2 linked regions of the Variovorax paradoxus genome follow. The protein of the gene in region 2 interacts with the protein of the main gene of each other region in a pairwise test. Links are inferred from orthologs where the notes say so. Each region holds a gene or a part of one and is shown on either strand. Other genes may lie near its edges.

What was found.
Region 1: the proteins of glmS (region 2) and QHG62_RS24545 interact in binary tests that used the Escherichia coli proteins (3 or more experiments, as listed by UniProt). The link is inferred for Variovorax paradoxus from one-to-one orthologs.

Annotation. Positions count from the first base shown.
Region 1 is NZ_CP123990.1:5,129,425-5,132,667, forward strand. Bases 180-2,978 are described here. They hold QHG62_RS24545 (phosphatase PAP2/dual specificity phosphatase family protein), read right to left. Parts: upstream 2,355-2,978; coding sequence 1,005-2,354; downstream 180-1,004. Other genes in these bases: QHG62_RS24535 (lysophospholipid acyltransferase family protein), read right to left, coding at 180-575; QHG62_RS24540 (hypothetical protein), read right to left, coding at 572-1,012; QHG62_RS24550 (bifunctional alpha/beta hydrolase/class I SAM-dependent methyltransferase), read right to left, coding at 2,374-2,978. Also shown: more of QHG62_RS24535, read right to left, coding at 1-179; more of QHG62_RS24550, read right to left, coding at 2,979-3,243.
Region 2 is NZ_CP123990.1:4,363,342-4,370,990, reverse strand. The notes cover bases 2,761-5,707. They hold glmS (glutamine--fructose-6-phosphate transaminase (isomerizing)), read left to right. Parts: upstream 2,761-3,267; coding sequence 3,268-5,148; downstream 5,149-5,707. Other genes in these bases: QHG62_RS21045 (Bug family tripartite tricarboxylate transporter substrate binding protein), read right to left, coding at 5,159-5,707; QHG62_RS21055 (Lrp/AsnC family transcriptional regulator), read right to left, coding at 2,761-3,128. Also shown: QHG62_RS21070 (Crp/Fnr family transcriptional regulator), read left to right, coding at 1-284; QHG62_RS21065 (DUF6279 family lipoprotein), read right to left, coding at 313-1,200; bifunctional UDP-N-acetylglucosamine diphosphorylase/glucosamine-1-phosphate N-acetyltransferase GlmU, read left to right, coding at 1,199-2,632; more of QHG62_RS21055, read right to left, coding at 2,646-2,760; more of QHG62_RS21045, read right to left, coding at 5,708-6,184; QHG62_RS21040 (acyl-CoA dehydrogenase family protein), read right to left, coding at 6,212-7,459; QHG62_RS21035 (AMP-binding protein), read right to left, coding at 7,474-7,649. UniProt on the Escherichia coli protein: Catalyzes the first step in hexosamine metabolism, converting fructose-6P into glucosamine-6P using glutamine as a nitrogen source.

The sequences.
Region 1 (3,243 bases), 760 kb from region 2 along the record:
ATGGGCACCAGCGTGCCCTTGGGCAACACGCGCTTCAGGTTTTCGATCCACACAGGTACCAGCCGCACTTCGGGGCAGGCGCGTGCCAGGTGATAGAGCCCGCTCTTGAGCGGCAGCAGGATCTCGTCGCCGGTGTTGCGCGTGCCCTCGGGAAACATGATGAGCGAGTCCCCACCTTCCAGCGCTGCTTTCATCTGATCGACAGGGTTGCCGCCCTGGCCCGAGCCGTCGCGGCGGATCATCAGTGCGTTGAACACATCGGCGCCAATGAACCGGCGCACCTTGGAGGCCATCCAGTAGTCCTGCCCCGCCACCGGCCGCGTCAGCGCGCGAAGATCGGGCGGCAGCGTGGCCCACAGCAGCACGAAGTCGCCGTGGCTCGTGTGGTTGGCGAAATACAGCGTCTGCTCGGCCTTGGGCGTGGTGCCGCTCCAGATGGCGCGCACGCCCGTCAAGAGCCCGGCTGCGCCGATGATCAGCTTGCCCGCAACCACGGCGAGTGCGCGGCGAAATAGCGTGCTCTCGGGCCGGGAGTCTTTTTCTTTGTTGTTGCTGTTGTTGTCTTCTTCGGTCACGACAGGTCCTGTGTCATCAAGGCAAGGAGAAACATCGCGCTCTGGCAAGCAACCACGATGGCATGCCGCTGCATGAGCTGCCGCGTGCCTTGCACGCGGTCATCGAGCGGCCGCAGGGCCATGGGCGGTTGTGCGTTGCGCAGGCCGAGCCGGTCGAGTGCGGAGTCGAGCGCGTCGAGCGATGCGATGGTGCCGCGCGCCAGATTGGCGAACAACGCCTCGTCGAACCGCAGCCTGAATGCGAAATAGCGTTCGAGCGCTCCAAGCACCACCACCGCGCCAAGGCTCATGGCTGCCGTGGTCGAGAGGGAGCGCACCGTGAGGGCGAGCACCAGCGCCGCAATGCACATGAGTGCGAAACCCCACACCGCCAGCACCGTCACCGAGCGCAGCAATCCGGCAAGGGCGGCGCAGGTGGCGCGATCGCTTTCAGTCATGGGGCGGCACTCCGGGAACAGTGGTGCCCAGCGGCTCGAGCGAAACGCGCCACGCGGGGCGAAGAACGATCTGCGGACGCGCCATGCGCACCGTGTCTTCCGCCTGCGCCAGCCCGCCTGACGCGCCGTAGCGCCCCAGCCATGCGATGGTTGCCGCGGCGCTGCGCGAGAAGCCCAGCGCGCAGCAGACCCACACGGCTGCGCCTCCGGCATCGAGGCGCTGCCCTTCGATCACCGCGGCGGCGCGTTGCAGCCGCACGGTCGGTGGCACGGTCAGGTCGAGTATCGGCACGCAGCGCGCGTGCGGAACGCCGGCTGGCGTCTGCAGTTCGGCGCACAGGCTGACGAGCCGGGGCTGCCCGGCAGCAATCCACTCGGCCTTTGTCGGCAGGCGTCCGAGGCGCAGCCCCGGTACTACTTCGACCGAGGCGGGCAGCTTGCGCGTCCAGAGCCACGCATTGAGGGCGGCGCCCAGGCGATAGGGCGCAAACAGCCAACGCGCGGCCCAGCTCATGTGCCCGCCGCCGTTCATCTGGAAGCCACGGGCGCCGAAGCCGATGTAGTTGAGCGCCACCAAGGCCAGCGAAACCGCAGGCCAGGCGAGCCACAGCAATAGGCCGCCGCCATACAGGCCGGCGGCAAGAAACAACGCCGCGCCGGCGGCATAGAAGCTCGCGAGCTTGCGGCGCTGCGCATCGCGCGTGCATTGCCAGGCGCGCGGCATCGACACCGTGCGCTCCAGCGGCCACAGCCATACGCAGAAAAGGCCCAGCAGTGCGCCCGTGGGAATGTCGATGAAGTGGTGCTGCCAGGTGGTGAGCACCGATGCGCAGATGGCGAATGCCCACACATGCAGCACCCATCTTGTCCACGCTGCGCGCAGGAACTGCCGGTACCAGTCCCACAGGATCACTGCCAGTGCAATGTGCAGCGACGGCGCCTGGTTGTAGGGCTGGTCGAAGCCGCGCAGCGCATTGAACAGGAACGCGGGGGCACCCTGGACCTCCGGTTGCCCAAAGCTGAAATGCAGCGGCCAGAGCACGAAGCAGGTGCACGCGATGAGCGTGGCGCTCACCAGCCGCAGCGCATGCCGGTCGAGCGTGTGCTTGCTGCGCGCGAGAAAAAGCGAGAGTGCGTAGAAGACGTTGATCGTCCAGTACGGAAAGATCGTCCAGGCCCAGAACGGCACCTGCCGCTCCCACTCGAAAGCCATCGAGGGCACCTGCGCGCGCGTGGTGGCCCACCAATTGGCAAGGCCGTAGGTCGTATAGAACAGCGGCCCCAGGAGCACCAGCCATGCCGCGGCCCGCTTCCACGGGCGTTGTGCCAGCCAGTGCTTCATTTTGCGCAAGGCCCCGAGCTCATGCCATCCTCACTGCGAGCGAGACGGTGAAGATGCCCCACTCGTCGATGCGCTGGTCGATCTTGCGGAAGCCCGCTTCTTCGACCAGCTGGTCCATCTCGGCCTGCGTGCGGCGGCGCATGACCCAGGCCTCACCCTGGCGGTGGCTGGTGAGCGCGCGCGCAATCATCTCGAGCTGCGGATGCCAGGGCTGGCCGGTGTAGACCAGGTAGCCGCGGTCTTCCACCGCGTCGCCCACACCCGCGAGAGAACGCCGCACCATGTCGTTGTCGGGAAAGAGTTCGTACAGGCCCGACACCACGGCCAGCGTGGGGCGCGGCGTTACGGTCGCCAGGCTGATGCGGTCGAAGGCGTCGGCCTGAACGAACTGCGCGACGTCTTCCAGGCCTTTTTCGGCGATGAGCGCGCGGCCGTCGCGCACGTTGATGTCGCTGTAGTCGCGCAGCAGGATCGAGCTGGCCTTCACAGGGCTTGCAGCCACCGCGTCGAGCACATAGCGGCCATGGCCCGCTGCGATGTCCATCACGCGCACCTCGCGATGCATTTCGGCCAGCCGCTCCATCGCAATGCGGATCAACTCCTCGACATGGATCTTGCGCTGCCGGATGCCGCGCCAGCCGATCGAGTTCAGGTAGGTCTTGTCGATGGAGCGGCCGAGCGGCCCCTTGCCTTCCGGATGATTGCGGTAGACGTAGTCGAGCGTGCTGCCCGAATCGAAGCCGGTGTCGTGCCCCAGCTTCACGCCGCGCGAAAGAGTGCCGCCAAAGCGCAGCCCGGCGCGCGTCAGTCCCCAGTAGGCGCCGCGCGGAGACAGCGTCGCCAATGGCTCGGCCAGCGCGCGCGACTCGTCGGCCGTGTTGCCGCTCAG
Region 2 (7,649 bases):
GCAACGCGAACGAACGAGTCGCCATGCTGCTGATGCACCTGTACCGCCGGGCCGAGCGGGTCGGCATGGTGCGCGACGGCTGGGTCGAGTTTCCGTTCAACCAGCAGCACCTGGCCGATGCACTCGGACTCTCGCTGGTGCACACCAACAAGACGCTGCGCAAGCTGCAGGGCCTGGGGCTCTACAAGCTCGATGCGGGCTGGCTGCGCATTCTCGAGCCGCACGCGCTCGAGACGCTGGGCGACTATTTCGAACGCCCCATGCGGCCGACGCCCCTGATCTGACCTTGCTGTGCCTCGTGGCACAGCAGGTTCAGGGCGCGGCCGAGAGTTGCCGAAGATCGTCCTGGTAGGCCTGCAGCCGCCGCACGGCCTGCTCGCGCTGGCTAGCGCTGGTGGCGTTGTGCAGCGCCGCCAGGTTGCGGCAGCCCTCCTGCAGCAGTGCCTGTTGATGATCGCGCCACGGCCCCGGCGGCGGATCGGCAATGCGCATCACATAGGCGTGGATGGCCGCTCGCGCCTCGGGCGCCGGTGGCTTGGCCCTGTTGAAGCCGCGCAGCAGGACCAGCGCCTCTTGCTGCCGCTGGCGGCGCTCGGCGGCGGCCATGCGCGGATCGAAGACTGATTGCGCCACCTGGCGCCGGACCAGCTCGCGCTGCTCGGGCGTCAACCGGCCATAGAAATCTTCCAGGCGCTCGAGAAACTTTTCGTAGCGCTTCTCTTGCACTTTCGAGGGGCTGCGGTCGAGCCACTCCTTGCGGTATTCGGCGTTGTTCTTTGCGTACTTGCGCTCCAGCTGCTGCAACTGCGGCTCGGACAGGCTCAGCGCCAGTTCGGTGCCGGCGGGTTCCGCGTGCTCGGCCACCGCCAGCAGGCGTTCGCGGATCTGGTCCGCCATGCGGCAGGCCTGGGCCGCGGTCACGTCGCGCGGCGCCAGGGCCTGCGCTTCCTGCAAGACGCCGAGCACCCGAGGCAGCTCGTTCTGACGGTGCCAGCTCAGCAGTTGCGCGAGTTCGTCGCGCACCTTCGGCGTTTGCGAGCCGTCGAAATCAACGTAGGCGTCTAGCCACCAATAGCTCAGCTCGGGCAGGTTGTTGTAGGCCAGCTTGATCGTGCTGCAGGCGCCCAGCGCGGCGGCCGCGAGCAGCACGCCGATAATTCGCGCCAACTTGGCGCAACGCATTCGGGTAGAAAGAAGCATGAATCAGATTTCGCAAGACAACCAGGGACCGGTCGACGTGGTCATCATGGCGGCCGGCAAAGGCACGCGCATGAAGAGCAGGCTGCCCAAAGTGTTGCATCGTTTGGCCGGGCGTGCACTGCTCGCGCATGTGACCGACACCGCGGCGCGCATTGGCGCCCGCCATGTGGTCGTGGTGACCGGGCACGGCGCGGCCGAGGTCGAGGCCGCCATGACTTCCGGCAACACGGGCGGCGCCGGCCTGCAGTTTGCGCGGCAGGAGCCGCAGCTGGGCACCGGCCACGCGGTGCAGCAGGCGGTTCCGCTCCTGCCCGAGGACGGCACGGTGCTGGTGCTTTCGGGCGACGTGCCGCTCATCGGCGAGGAAACGCTGCGCGCGCTGATTGCCGCGAGCGCCGGCCAGCGGCTCGCGCTGCTGACCATCGAATTCGACGACCCGACGGGCTACGGGCGCATCGTCCGCGCCACCGAGGAGGAGGGCGGCGGAGTCACGGCCATCGTCGAGCACAAGGACGCGACCGAGGCGCAGCGCGAAATCCGCGAAATCTACAGCGGCGTGATGGCCGTGCCCGCCCGCCTGCTCAAGGGCTGGCTGGCGCGGCTGGACAACCGCAATGCCCAGGGCGAGTACTACCTCGTCGACATCGTCAAGCTGGCCGCGTCCGACGGTGTGCCGGTGGTCGCGCAATCCACGACCGACGCGCTCCAGGTGGCGGGCATCAACAGCCCCGCGCAGCTGGCGGCCCTCGAGCGTGCCTGGCAGCTGCGGCAGGCCGAAGCGCTCATGGCACAGGGCGTGCGGCTTGCCGATCCGGCGCGCTTCGACCTGCGCGGCACGCTGTCTTGCGAGGCCGATGTCGAGATCGACATCAACTGCGTGTTCGAAGGCTCGGTGTTCCTGGGCGAGGGCGTGCGCATCGGTGCCAACTGCGTGATTGCCAATGCGCGCATCGAGGCGGGCGCGGTGATCCATCCCTTTACCCACATCGAAGGCGAAAAGGCGGGCGTGACGGTCGGCGAACGGTCGCTCGTCGGCCCCTTTGCCCGGCTGCGGCCGGGTGCGCAGCTGGGCGCCGAAGTGCACATCGGCAACTTCGTCGAGGTCAAGAACTCGACCCTGGCCGAGGGTGCCAAGGCCAACCACCTGGCCTATCTTGGCGACGCCACCGTGGGCCGGCGCGTCAACTACGGCGCGGGCAGCATTACCGCCAACTACGACGGCGCCAACAAGCACCGCACCGTCATCGAGGACGACGTGCACGTGGGCAGCAATTGCGTGCTGGTGGCTCCGGTCACCATTGGCGCGGGCGGCACCATCGGGGGCGGCTCCACCGTGAACAAATCGACCGAGCCGGGAGCCCTTACGGTGGCGCGGAGCAAGCCGGTGAGCTTTCCCAACTGGAAGCGTCCGCAGAAGAAGCCCAAGGCCTGAGAAGACGAGGGCTTCAGCCCAGCGGCAGCCGGGGCTCGAACTTCGCGCGTTTCAGGCTGAAGAAGGCCTTGACGTTGCGAACGTTCGCGTCCGCGTTGAAAAGCCGCTGCGCGAGTGCGCCGTAGCCGGGCATGTCGCGGGCGGCCACCACCAGCACGAAGTCCGGGCCCGGCGAAACGCGCCAGCACTGCTGCACGGCGTCGTCGGCGATCACGCGCGCTTCGAAGGCGTCGAGCGCTGCCGCGTCTTGCCGGTCCAGCGAGATTTCGACCACGGCCTGCAGGCCGTGGCCCAGCGCCGCTGCCAGGCGGTCTGGCGAGAGCAGCGCGACTTGCCGCTCGATGAGACCCTCTTGCCGCAGGCGTTGAACGCGCCGCAGGCAGGTCGGCGGCGAAATGCCTGCGCCTTCGGCCAGCCGCTGATTGGTCTGCGATGCGTCGCGCTGGAGCGCGTCGAGCAAGCGGAGGTCTATTGCATCCAGCGAGATTGATTCCATATATTGGTGAATTATGGAAGAAAAATTCGAATCAGTGGGGATGTGAAATTAATGCTCAAATTTCAATGTAATTTTGAATGCAAATTTTCCCGTTCGATATCTACTATCGGGTCTCCTATTCATTCAAAGGCAGTTCACCATGTGCGGCATCGTCGGCGCAGCGTCCCATCGCAACATCGTTCCGGTCTTGGTCCAGGGGCTTCAAAGGCTCGAATACCGCGGTTATGACTCCTGCGGCGTGGCGGTTCATGCGGGGGGCCTCACGCGTGCGCGCACCACATCGCGCGTGGCGGACCTCGTCACGCAGGTGCGCGAAGACCATGTCGAAGGCCTGACCGGCATTGCCCACACCCGCTGGGCCACGCACGGCGCACCGGCGGTGCACAACGCGCACCCGCACTTCAGCCATGGCCCCGGCGCCGATGCGCAAGGCGCGCGCCCCGGCCGCATCGCGCTCGTGCACAACGGCATCATCGAAAACCACGAAGCCCTGCGCGCCGCGCTCGAAGCCAAGGGCTACCTGTTCGAGAGCCAGACCGATACCGAGGTGGTGGCCCACTTGGTCGACAGCCTGTATGACGGCGACCTGTTCGAAGCCGTGAAAGCCGCGGTGCTGCAGCTGCACGGCGCCTACGCCATTGCCGTGATCTGCCGCGACGAGCCGCAGCGCGTGGTCGGCGCCCGCGCGGGCTCGCCGCTCATTCTTGGCGTGGGCAAGGAAGGCGGCGAAAACTTTCTTGCAAGCGATGCCATGGCCCTGGCCGGCGTCACCGACCAGATCGTCTATCTCGAAGAAGGCGACGTGGTCGATGTGCAGCCCGGCAAATACTGGATCGTCGACCGCAGCCACAAGCCCGTGCAGCGGCAGGTGCGCACCGTGCAGGCCCACAGTGGCGCGGCCGAGCTCGGCCCCTACCGCCACTACATGCAGAAAGAAATCTTCGAGCAGCCGCGCGCCATTGGCGACACCCTCGAAGGCGTGGCCGGCATCGTGCCCGAGCTGTTCGACGGCATCGGACAGGACGGTGCCACCGGCGCCAGCGCGCACCGCGTGTTCAAGGACATCGACAAGATCCTCATCCTTGCGTGCGGTACCAGCTACTACAGCGGCTGCACCGCCAAGTACTGGCTCGAGGGCATTGCCAAGATATCGACGCAGGTCGAAATTGCGAGCGAATACCGCTACCGCGACTCGGTGCCCGACCCCAAGACGCTCGTCGTCACCATCAGCCAGTCGGGCGAAACCGCCGACACGCTCGCCGCGCTCAAGCATGCGCGATCGCTCGGCATGGAGCAGACGCTCACCATCTGCAACGTGGCCACCAGCGCCATGGTGCGCGAATGCAAGCTCGCCTACATCACGCGCGCCGGGGTCGAAATTGGCGTGGCCTCGACCAAGGCCTTCACCACGCAGCTGGCCGGGCTTTTCCTGCTGACGCTCGCCATTGCGCAGAGCAAGGGCCGCCTCACCGAAGCCGACGAGGCGCGCTACCTGAAGGAAATGCGCCACCTGCCCGTCGCGCTGCAGTCGGTGCTCGCGCTCGAGCCGCAGATCATCGGCTGGGCCGAAGACTTCGCACGCAAGGACAACGCGCTCTTCCTCGGCCGCGGTCTGCACTATCCGATTGCGCTCGAAGGCGCGCTCAAGCTCAAGGAAGTGACCTACATCCACGCCGAGGCCTATGCCGCCGGCGAGCTCAAGCACGGCCCGCTCGCACTGGTCACCAGCGAAATGCCCGTGGTGGCCGTGGCGCCGAACGACGCCCTGCTCGAAAAGCTCAAGAGCAACCTGCAGGAAGTGCGCGCGCGCGGCGGCGTGCTCTACGTGCTGGCCGACGGCGACACCAGGATCAAGGGCAGCGAAGGCCTGCACGTCATTCGCATGCCCGAGCACTACGGCGCGCTGTCGCCGTTGCTCCACGTGGTGCCGCTGCAGCTGCTCGCGTACCACACGGCCTGCGCGCGAGGGACCGATGTGGACAAGCCGCGCAATCTTGCGAAGAGCGTGACTGTGGAGTGATTGCGCGGCTCTAAAGCGGCGAGATCCTGGCGCTCTTCATCATCTGCCCTGTCAGCTCGACTTCATGCCGGATAACCTGCAGATAACCCTCGGGTGTCGTAGGCGAAACCTGGCTGCCCAGTTCGGTCAACGACGCGATCACCTGGGGGTCTTTGAGCATCTGGCTGAAGACCTCGTAGACACGCGCCGCAATAGGGTCGGGCGTGCCCGCGGGCAGCGAGAGTCCGCCCCATGACGTCAGCTCCACGCCCTGCAGGCCTTGCTCGGCCAGCGTGGGCACGTCGGGCAGGCTGGCATTGCGCCGGGTGCCGGCAACGCCCAGGGCCTTGAGCTTGCCGGCCTTCACCTGCGGGAAGGCCACCGCAAAGATGGGCATGCCAAAGCTCACCTGCCCGCCCAGCACCGCGTTGACCAGTTCCGACGCGCCCTTGTACGGCACATGCGTGGCGCTGACGCCGGCGGCGTTCAGGAACAGCTCCACGCCAAGGTGCGAGGGCGTGCCCACGCCGCCGGAGGCGTAGTCGAGCTTGCCGGGGGCGGCACGCGCCTTGGCGACCAAGTCCTGCAGCGTCTCGATGCCCGATGCCGGGTTGACCACCAGCAGCACGTCCGACGTGGTGAGCCGCATGACATGGCGGAAGTCCTTCATCACGTCGTAGCCGGGGCTGCGGTACATCAGCACGTTGGCCGCCATGGGCGCGGCGGAGTAGATCCAGGTGTACCCGTCGGGGGCGGCACGGGCCACCTGGCGCGCGCCAATGTTGCCGGCGGCGCCGCCCTTGTTTTCGATGATGACCGGCTGGCCAAGCAAGCGGCTGGCCGCCTCAGCAAGGATGCGCGCGCCGGTGTCGGGGCCGGTGCCGGCCAGGTAGGGCACCACCCACTTGATGGGGCGGCTGGGCCATGGGTCGGCGGCCTTTGCGATGCTTGCGAGCGGCAGCAGGGGCGATGCAGCCAGTGCGCGGCAGAGCGCGCGGCGTGATTGGTCGATGCGATCGGCAGGTTCGTTGTTCAATTTCGCTTGTCTCCGGATCATTCTGTTTTGCGATTGGTGCGGGCCGGCCTACGGCGCCTCGCCGAGCAGCTCGCGCGCGATGATGTTCTTCTGTATCTCGCTGGTGCCGGTGAGCACGCGGTACATGCGCAGCATGCGAAACAGGAACTCCACCCGCCGGCCCTGCACGATGCCTTCCCCGCCATGGATCTGCACCGCCGCGTCGGCAATGCGAAAGGCCGCTTCCGAGCAGAAGAGCTTCGCCATCGACGCATCGGCCCGCGCGTCGCCGCCTGCGTCGAGCTGGCGCGCGGTCGAGATCATCAGCGCGCGCGCCGCCGCCAGTTGCGTGGCCATGTCGGCCAGCGAATGCTGGATGGCCTGGAACTGCGCGATGGGCCGGCCGAACTGGCGGCGCGTGCGCGCGTAGTCACGGGCGTCCTTCAGGGCCACCGTGGCCAGGCCCACCATGCCGGGGCAATGCAGCAGCCGGTTCACGGTAATACGGCCCAGCGCCAGTGCCAATCCGCGGCCCGGCTCGCCAATGAGGTTGGCAGCGGGCACACGGCAATCGGTCAGCAGGATGTCGCCGGTGGTCGACTGCCCGGCCATGGTCTTGTAGCCGGCCTTCACCTCCACGCCGTCCTGCCGCAGGTCGACGAAGAAGGCCGAGATCTCGCGCCGTTCGGGGCTGTCCGACGTGGACGCCATCAGCACCGCGTAGTCCGCGAAGGGCGAGCCCGAGATGAAGCGCTTGCGCCCGTTGATGACGTAGGTGTCGCCCTCCAGGCGTGCCTGCGTCTGCAGCGCGCCGGGGTCCGAGCCGGCCTCGGCCTCGGTGAGCGCGAAGCAGATGGCCTTTTCAGCCTGTGCCACCGGCACGATGAAATTGGCAAGCTGCATCGGCGTGGCGTAGCGCGCCAGCGCACCCACGCGCGGCGGGCCGCTGAGTTCGCCGAACACATGCGGTGCCAGGGGAGAGCCGCTCGCGTAGATCGATTCCTTGATCAGCACGTGGTCGAGCAGCGAGAGCCCGAGGCCGCCCATCTTCGTGGGCAGCGTCATGCCGTAGAAGCCCAGTTCATGCGAGCGGCGCCACACGCGCTGCAACGTCGCCTTGCCGGCGCCGTGCTCATGGTCGATGCCTTCCTCTCGCACCAGTGCGGCCAACTCGCCGTTGATGAAATCACCGATGCGCACAATCAGTTCGGCCGCCTGTTCCGAACCTTCGAAAGGCCCGTCGAACAGCGGGGAGCGCACGCTGGAAGCAGCGGTGGCTGCACTTGTGGGCCCGGATTCAATGGCTTGCGTTGTCATGGTTGCGCGGCTCCTTAGTTCACGCGGCGATCGTGGCCCGCCCAGTACGGCTGCTGGATGACCTTGCGCGCGATTTTTCCGTTGGCGTTCTTCTGCAGCGCCTCGACAAACTCGATGCGGCGCGGCCGCTTGAAGCCCGCCAGCCGTTCGGCGCAGAAGGCATCGAGCGCCGCAGCATCCGCAGCCGCTC